2 regions of the Collinsella sp. TM05-38 genome follow, and region 1 is predicted to be linked to the other one. Evidence: riboswitches for the same ligand, from Rfam matches in the RefSeq annotation. Region 1 holds a riboswitch; the other holds the start of a gene.

Region 1 (4,541 bases):
GGCGAACGGTGCGACCTTTGACGGCATCGTGTTCCGCTCCTGCGTATTCGATGGCGTCGACTGGAGTGGTTCGACGTTTCGTGACGTCGTATTTCGCGGTTGTCGCTTTATCCGCTGCAATATGGAAGGCTGCTGGCTCAACCGATGCGACTTTGTTGATTGCTCGGCGCCGGGGCTCAACTTGGTCAAGGCGCGCCTGTCGAACGTTTCGTTTGCATCATGCGACCTGAGCTACGCGAACCTTTCGGAGGGACGCATTGGCCCCATCACGGCGTGCGATGTGCGCCTGACCGAGGCGGCGCTCCAGGGGGCCAAGCTGGGGCAGCTGCGGCTGGATAGCTGCGACCTGACACGAGTTGATGTGTTCAAGACACCGCTGTGTGGTGTTGATGTATCGCGCTGCACGTTTGAGGCTCCCGTTGTTTCGGGCGACTACCGTGAGTTGCGAGGCCTGACAGTCAATGCCGAACAGGCGCTCGCGCTTTCGGGCTTGCTCGGCATCCAACTCGCAGACGATTAAGTGGTAAAAGAAAAACCACCACAAAGGTGCCTGTCCCCTTTGTGGTGGTTTTGCTGCAGGGCTAGTAATTCCACATGTGGTTGACGGGGCCGGAACCTTTGCCCATGTCAAAGCCGGCGGCGAGGGCGCCCGTTAGGTAGGCCTTGCCGGCGTTGACGGCGTCGGCAAGATCCATGCCCTGGGCCAGCGCGCAGGCGATAGCGGACGAGAGCGTGCAGCCGGTGCCATGCGTGTTGCCGGTCTCGATGCGCTTGTGACGGAACCATGTGGTGAGCGGATCGCCCAGGTGGTTGCCCTCGTCATCGAGCGGCGCGGGCTCCGCCAGCACGTCGTTGGCCTCGTTGACAAGATGTCCGCCTTTAACCAAAGACGCGCATCCAAAGCGGCGGGTGAGGAGCATGGCGGCATTTTGCTGCGTGCGCTCGGAATCGACCTCGTAGTCGAGCAGTGCCATGGCCTCGGGGATATTGGGCGTGATGACGGTCGCCAACGGGAACAGGCGACGCGTGAGCGCCTCGGCCGCATCCTCGGCAATGAGTCGAGCGCCCGAGGTGGCTACCATGACGGGGTCCACGACCACGTTCGTTGCGTTCCAGGAGCTCAAGCGGTCGGCGATGACTTCGATAATCTCGACAGAAGAAACCATGCCGATCTTGACGGCGCTCGGGCGGATGTCGTCAAAGACGGCGTCGATCTGCGCGGCGACGATATCTGGCGAGATATTCTGCACGGCGGTGATGCCCAGGGTGTTTTGCGCCGTGATAGCGGTGATGGTCGTCTCGGCATACAGACGGTGCGCCGTAATGGTCTTGATGTCGGCTTGAATGCCGGCGCCACCGCTGGAATCGGATCCTGCGATGGACAGGACGGCAGGTACCTTGCTGCGATCCATGTTCGCTCCCTTGTTCGGTCGGAATCAAATGGGTCTTTAAGCCAGCATTATAAAGATGCCCGGGCCGACTCTATGTCGAACCCGGGCGGGCGATGCAATCTTTACGCAAATGTAAGCAAATGTTCACACGTCAACAACGGTCGACGTCGCGGTGCTTCCAAAAGCAATCGTGGCGACGAGTTAGTCCTCCATGCCGAGGTCGATCGTCGTGCCTTCGAACACCTTGTTGACAGTGCGAACGGCGCACATCTTGCCGCACATGGTGCAGGTGCCCTCGGTGGCGGCGGGGGATTCCTCGTAGCGCTTCTTGCCGGTGACCGGGTCGAGGGCGCACTTCCACATGGCGTCCCAGTCGAGCTTGCGGCGTGCCTGACCCATCCTGTCGTCCATGTCACGGGCGTGCGGTACCTTCTTGGCGATGTCGGCGGCGTGTGCGGCAATCTTGGTGGCCATGAGGCCATCGAGCACATCCTGAGCGTTGGGCAGGCACAGGTGCTCGGCCGGCGTCACGTAGCACAAAAAGTCGGCACCCGAGCTCGCGGAGATGGCGCCACCAATGGCGGCGGTGATGTGGTCGTAGCCCACGCCGATATCGGTCACCAGCGGCCCCAGCACATAGAACGGGGCGTTGTGGCACAGGCGCTTCTGCAGCTTCATGTTGGCGGCGATCTCGTCGAGCGCCATGTGACCCGGACCCTCGACCATGACCTGGACGCCGGCGGCCCAGGCGCGCTTGCACAGCTTGCCCAGCTCGATCATCTCGGCGGTCTCGGTTGCGTCGTTGGAGTCGTAGAGACAGCCCGGGCGGCAGGAGTCGCCGAGCGAAATCGTCACGTCGTACTCGTGGCAGATCTCGAGCACCTCGTCGTAGAACTCGTAGAAGGGGTTCTCGTTACCGGTGACCTCCATCCAACCAAACAGCAGCGAGCCGCCGCGGCTGACGATGTTCATGAGGCGGCCAGTCTCCTTAAAGGTCTTGATGACCGACTTGTTGATGCCGCAGTGGATGGTCATAAAGTCCACGCCGTCCTCGGCATGCGCGCGCACGACCTCGAGCAGATCGTCCTTGGTCAGCTTGACCAGCGGCTTTTCCATGTAGCCGATGGCATCGTACATCGGCACCGTGCCCACCATGAGCGGCGTCTCGTCGATGAGCTGCTGGCGGAACTGGCGCGTCTTGCCCGAGTTGGAGAGGTCCATGATGGCGTCGGCGCCAAAGTCCTCGGCGATCTTGACCTTCTTCCACTCCTCGGCGGCATCGGCCTTATCGCCCGAGATGCCCAGGTTGACGTTGACCTTGGTGGACAGGCCCTCACCGACGCCAAAGGCGCGCATGCCTTTTTTGATATGCACGATGTTGGCGGGGATGGCGATGCGGCCGTCGGCCACGCGCTCGCGGATGTACTCGGGGTCGCGATGCTCGCGCTCGGCGACTTCTTTCATCTGCGGCGTGATTTGCCCGGCGCGGGCGAAGTCGATTTGCGTGACGAGCTTGGGCTCGGTCTGTGTGCTCATTGGCACGGCTCCCTTCGTTGGCATTACCCATATCAGGTTTGCGGGTCAGGGCGGGCGCGCCCAATCTCAGCCTGCCGTCTTGTCCTGCAAGCTCCCCGTTATGTCATGGGCTCAAGTATAGCCTGAATGGGTACGATTGGGCCAACGAGCGTGCTTGCGGGGAGGCGAACATGGAAGACAAGCATCTATATCGAGAGACGCAATGGGATGTATCGGCCGAGGAAAGCCGTGCGCACCATGGCCTTGTCGCGATTGGTTTTGCGGTGCTTGCCGTGCTGGTGATTGCCTTTTGTATTTGGACGTTTGGCGGTCGCGGCGGCGCTGGCTGGGAGTTCGAGGTTGATGATAGCCTACCGATTATGACGGTGAGGAGTACTGGCGGTAATGCCAATACGCTCGCCGTTCCGGGCGATTATTGGTACCCGCGCGATGAGTTTGTGCAGTTGCAGCTGAGTGGTGGGTCCATTCCAGGTGAAGAAATCGAACGCGTGACGTTTGATGCGGCGCTCAAAACGCTGACGGTGAAGCTCAAAAATCAAGGAGACGTTCCCACGACGATGGATATCGCGCTGACGGAATGGCGCCTGGAGCCCCCGTCGGGCGTCAAAGTGTCCGAGGTGGAGCACGTCAAGATTACCTATCAGGACGGCTCGACAAATGAAATTGCCAAAGCCGACGGCTTGGCGGAATAGACGCCGTGCCTAGGTAGCACATTCAAAGTAGCGGTGGTCCTACAAGGCCTGTTCGTTCAGGAAGACCAAAGTGTTTTTATTTGAAAGCTCGGGAAAGTGACGATAACCAACGTCGAACGCGGTGAGCCCGCTTACATCCTCGAGCTTGTTTTCTGCCATCCACCGCACCATGGAGCCGCGCGCCTTTTTGCTGGCGGTCGACCGTTGGATGGGCTTCCCGTTGCGGATACCCTCGCCAAAGAGGCATGTGACGGCCGTGGCGTCGCCCGCGAGGTGGGGCAGAACGGCTTTGGCATACTCTACGCTGGCGAGGTTGACGATCGTGGTGTTTGAGTCCGCCGGGGCGATAGCCCGCGCGAGCTTGTCGCTCCAAAACGCGTAGAGGTCTCGGGCATCGTCAACGGCGAGCTTCGCGCCCATCTCCAGCCGATACGGTTCGACGGCATGAAAGGGACGAACGCACCCGTAGAGGCCGGAGAGGATCCATAGATGGTCTTGTAGCCATGCGAGCTGCGCGGAATCCATCACCTCGGGCGCCATACTCTGGTATTGAATGCCGTGATAGGACATGACGGCAGGGGAGAGGTGACGGGCGAGTTCGGGATTGTCGAGATCGCCGTTTTTCAGGATGGGCCCGAACTCATGCAGGGTGTTGAGGCAAGGCCCCAGCAGTTTGTCACTCACGTTCCATAGCGCTTGCAGGCCGCCGCTGCCTTCATTTCGTTCGATATCTAGCAGTGCGCAGTGGAGGCGAGCCGTCTCGTGCGCAAAAGGTGGAATGCCCTGGACTTCAAAAGCATCTTGGGCCGCGCGCATCTGCTTGGCGGGCGAAATGATGATCTGCAGCATGGACTCTCCTCTGCCAAAAAGGAAGTTGCGGTGGAATACAGTCTGTTTGGGCCGTTTATGGGCCAGTTTAGTC
Region 2 (4,541 bases), on a different contig from region 1:
CGTGCCTGCCGTATAGGCCGCACGAGCGTCCTTTACGGCCTGCGGACGAAGAAAGCTGCCGACGATATCGGCGCGAAACGGTGCGTTCGGTTGAATCGAAGTGCTCATAGATATCTCCCTTTTGCATTGGTTGCTTTACCGGGACAGAGTATGAGCGTTCATATGGCCATCGTAAAATATACGTTTATAACAGTTTGATATAGATGCTTCCTATGTCACTCTGGACTGCCATAAAGGGACTTGAACCGTGGGGAACACAGCAGCCTAGATATGCTGACGAATCGCGTCGATATAGGCCCGACCGTAGCGCGTGAGCGTCGTGTTCTTGCGCGTGATGATGCCAATCTCCATGTACTCGTCCACGTCGAGCGGAATCGAGATAATGCCGGGGCCGTTGAGCTCGTGGCTAATCACGCCCGAACACACCGTGTAGCCGTTGAGGCCCATGACCAGGTTGAACAACGTCGCGCGGTCGCGCACGCGGATATTCTTGCGACGCTCAAACGTCGAGGTCAGCTCCTCGGAATAGTAAAACGAGTTGTAGCTGCCCTGCTCGTAGGACAGGAACGGATAATCTTCCAAGTCCTCGAGCGTCACGCTGGAGCGGGTCGCCAGCGGATGGTCGGCGCATACAAAAACGTGCGGCGCGGCACAAAAGAGTCCCTCAAACATAAGCTCATTGGCAGCGAGCATACGCTCAATAACCTCGCGGTTGTGATCGGATAAGTACAGGATGCCCAACTCGCTTTTCATGTGCGCGACATCCTCGATAATCTCGTGGGTCTGCTCCTCGCGCAGGGTAAAGTCGTAGCGCGCGGCATCGAACTCGCGGATCACATCGACAAACGCGTTGACCGCAAAGGAGTAGTGCTGGCAGCTCACGCTAAAATGCGGCACCTGCTCGGATGCCCCTTTGAATTTGTCCTCGAGCAGATCAGCCTGATCGAGCACCTGGCGCGCATAGCCCAAGAAGGTCTCGCCCTCCTCGGACACAATGACGCCCTTGTTGGTGCGCTCAAAGATATGCACGCCCATCTCGTTTTCGAGATCGCGAATCGACGCGGTAATCGAAGGCTGCGACACATAGAGGCGACGCGAGGCCTCGGTGATGCTGCCACATTCGGCAACCTTTACAACGTACCTGAGCTGCTGAAGCTTCATGGCTTTCTCCCTAGACGTTCGCGATGCCGAAGTCTGCCGCGTTCATCTGACGCATAAATGTCGGCATCTCACCCGTCGCGGCGCAGGCGGCAATCTGATGCAGCGCTGCGGCAACCGCATCATCTGCCGCAGCGCCGATATGCCAGCGTGCGGCAGCCGTGACGGCCTCGTTAGCATTGGCGACCGCAACGGAGTTGGGAACGGCATCGATCATGGGCAGGTCGTTATCGGAATCGCCAAATACGGCCACCTCGTCGGGCGTTAGGCCCAAAGCGCGCGCCAGCTCCAGCGCAGCGCAGCCCTTGTCCCAACCAGCCGGAAGGATGTCGAACAGGCGCACACGGTTGTTGGGAAACACAAGCGAGAGCTCCGGCACCTCGGCGGCAACGCGCTCGCGTAGCTCCGCGAGCTCCTCACGCGAACGGGCGCTCCAGATATTCGCCTTGAACACCGGCGCATCATCGACGACAGGGCGGCACGGGGCCTCTTCGCCCTTGAGCCACGCATTGCCGCCCGATTCCATAGCGCGGCGCACACGCTCGGCATCACGTGTCACGCAATAGGCATCGTTATCCCAAAAGCCATCACCCAAGCTGTATACCTTCAGATAGGTATCGTCGGTTTCTTCTTCCAGATAGGCGGCCAAGCGCATAAGCGCGTCGTTATCGGTCGCACGCGAGGCGACCACTTCGCCATCGACAAACATGACCTGGCCGTTGCAGAATGCGCCGGTCGAAAAACACTCGGAATGATTTTTAAACATCCAGCCCATCGCGGACGGTTGGCGACCCGAAACCGGACCAAAGTGCAGACCCGCCGCCTGCATGGCATGAATGCCCTCGATGGCATAGTCGCTGGCGCCGTCATGCCCGGCCGGAATCAGCGTATCGTCCATATCGGTCAGCACGAGTTTGATCATAAGGTCCCCCAGTCGTTTTCATCCTAACCATTGTACCGATGCGCTAGTATAGGGAACAACAGATTCGATGCGGGAGTGCCGGCGGTGCAAACCATAAGGCTGAGAGGGCATGGGGCCCAATCCTTTGAACCTGTCAGTTAATGCTGGCGTAGGGAGCATGCCGCCTTTTTAGGGGCGCTGTCTATGCACAGCGCCCCTTTTCTATGCCAAGGAGGCATGTGCAGTGATCGATTCGGAACAGCTTAAGCAAAACGTGGTCAAGGCCGTGGAGGAGATTCGTGCCACCAATCCCATGGCCGGCTCCATCACCAACACGGTAACGATTGACTTTGTCGCCAACGCGCAGCTCGCCGTGGGCGGTTCGGCCGCCATGGTCTATCTGCCCGACGAGGGCGAGGCACTCGTTGCCGGCGGCGGCGCCATCTATCTGAACATGGGCACGCTCTTCCCCATCTACGAGCAGACGATTCCCCGCGCGGCCAAGGCGGCACACGACGCCGGCAAGCCCTGGGTGCTCGATCCGGTGGGCCTGGGCATCGGCAGCCTGCGCACCCAACTGGTAAACGAACTCAAGCAGTACAAGCCCGCCATCGTGCGCGGCAATGCCTCCGAGATTATCGCGCTCGCCGGACTGTGGGGCCTTGAGGGCGAAGCGGCCGATCTGAGCCGCGTGCGTGGCGTCGATACCACCGACACGGTAGACGCCGCCCGTGATGCCGCCGTGGCGCTCGCCCGCTACACCGGCGGCGCCGTAGTGGTCTCGGGCGAAGTCGACCTGATTACCGACGGCACGACCGTTGCCAAGTCCCACGGCGGCAGCCCACTCATGTCCAAGATCACCGGCTGCGGCTGTTCGCAGGGCGGCGTGCTGGCCGTGTACGCCTGCGCCACCGACCCGTTTACGGCGGCCATCTGCGGCACCGCCGTCTACAACGTTGCCGGCACGCGTGCCGCCGCCGTCGCCGATGCCCCGGCAAGCTTTAAGGTCGCCTTTATCGACGAGCTCTACCGCGCAACCGCCCAGGACATTGCCGATAACCAACTCGAGCTCGAGGAGGCATAAGCCATGTCCAAGCCCGCAACCAATGCCGGCATGAACACACTCGTCGCTGTGGCCATCGCCCCGTGCGGCACCGGCGACGAGCTATCTGCCGAAGTCGCCGAGGTCGTACGCGTCATTCGCGAGAGCGGCCTTCCCAACCGCACCACCTCGATGTTCACCGAAATCGAGGGCGACTGGGACGAGGTCATGCAGGTCGTGCGCGACGCAACCTTTGTGTTGGCGAGCAAGGGCATCCGCACCGAAGTCGTGCTCAAAGCCGATATTCGACCCGGATTTACCGACACCATGACCGGCAAACTCGAGCGCATGGAAGCGCAGATCAAAAAGCAGGAGGAAGCACGATGAGCATCCGCGACAACCTTGATATCTCGGCCTACCTGGTACTCGGCCCCGAAAACACCCTCGGACGCCCCGTGAGCGATGTGGTGACCCAGGCGCTCGATGCCGGCTTTACCTGCATCCAGGTGCGCTCCAAGGTGGCAAGTGCCCGCGAGATTATCGCACTGACGGGCGATGCCGCGCAGGCCATCGCTCAGGCCGGCAAAACCGGACAGGTCGCTCTGCTGATCGATGACCGTCTTGACTGCGTACTCGCCGCACGCGAGCAGGGCATCGCTGTCGACGGCGTGCACGTGGGCCAGAGCGATATCCCCGTGGAGGTCTGCCGAAAGCTTCTGGGGCCCGACGCCATCGTGGGTCTTTCGGCCCGCTGCGAGGAGATGCTCGAGTACGTCAAGACCGCCGACATGAGCCTGGTCGATTACCTGGGCGTAGGCCCGCTCCACGAGACCGAAACCAAGCGCGACTGCGGACGTGCGGCCGACGGCTCCATCATCACCAAGAGCTTTGAGGACCTGGCTGCCCTCCATGCGGCAAGCCCCGTGCCCATCGTGGTGGGCGGCGGCGTCAAGACGGCCGACCTGCCGCAGCTCAAGACTACCGGCGTCGACGGCTTCTTTGTGGTGAGCGCCGTCTGCAGTGCCGACGACCCCTACGCCGCAGCCAAGGAGCTCGTCGATACCTGGCAGCAGGCATAGGCCCATGCCAAGCAGCTGCTCCGCAGCCCCATATCTTCAATAGCGGAAAGCGCATCCCAGTTTGGACGTCCATTCTGGGATGCGCTTTCCGCCGTGGCCCCTACCCCGCCAGATACGCTTCCAGCGCCGACAGCGTCGCCTCCGCATCGCGACGGCCGATCTGATAGATGCGCTCGAGCTCATCGGGCTCGCGGCACAGCGACGGCACCTTCACCGATTCGCTCGGCCGCACCACAAAGATCTCGCCAGCGGCTTCGCGGCGCGCCAGGTCATCGAGCGTGGCATTGTAGACCTCGTGCCGATGCTCAAGAGCCGCGACAAACTCCGGATAGTGACGATACACGCGACGCAGCATGGGCAT

Evidence for each region. A riboswitch is a leader RNA that binds a small molecule or an ion and turns the genes downstream of it on or off. The one in region 1 is predicted to bind thiamine pyrophosphate.
Region 2: linked by a shared signal. The riboswitch ahead of thiM (hydroxyethylthiazole kinase) and the one ahead of thiC (phosphomethylpyrimidine synthase ThiC) in region 1 are both predicted to bind thiamine pyrophosphate.

What each region holds. Positions count from the first base shown of each region.
Region 1 covers NZ_QSPM01000017.1:38,414-42,954, forward strand. The annotation lists gene DXD49_RS08970 (pentapeptide repeat-containing protein) at 1-520, shown strand, start outside; gene thiD (bifunctional hydroxymethylpyrimidine kinase/phosphomethylpyrimidine kinase) at 582-1,412, opposite strand; gene thiC (phosphomethylpyrimidine synthase ThiC) at 1,593-2,927, opposite strand; TPP riboswitch at 2,919-3,035, opposite strand; gene DXD49_RS08985 (hypothetical protein) at 3,098-3,619, shown strand; gene DXD49_RS08990 (YaaA family protein) at 3,659-4,468, opposite strand.
Region 2 covers NZ_QSPM01000006.1:95,793-100,333, forward strand. The annotation lists gene DXD49_RS04780 (5-methyltetrahydropteroyltriglutamate--homocysteine S-methyltransferase) at 1-108, opposite strand, end outside; gene DXD49_RS04785 (LysR family transcriptional regulator) at 265-1,161, opposite strand; gene DXD49_RS04790 (HAD-IIB family hydrolase) at 1,172-2,080, opposite strand; TPP riboswitch at 2,142-2,252, shown strand; gene thiM (hydroxyethylthiazole kinase) at 2,304-3,143, shown strand; gene DXD49_RS04800 (thiamine-binding protein) at 3,147-3,488, shown strand; gene DXD49_RS04805 (thiamine phosphate synthase) at 3,485-4,180, shown strand; gene DXD49_RS04810 (patatin family protein) at 4,281-4,541, opposite strand, start outside.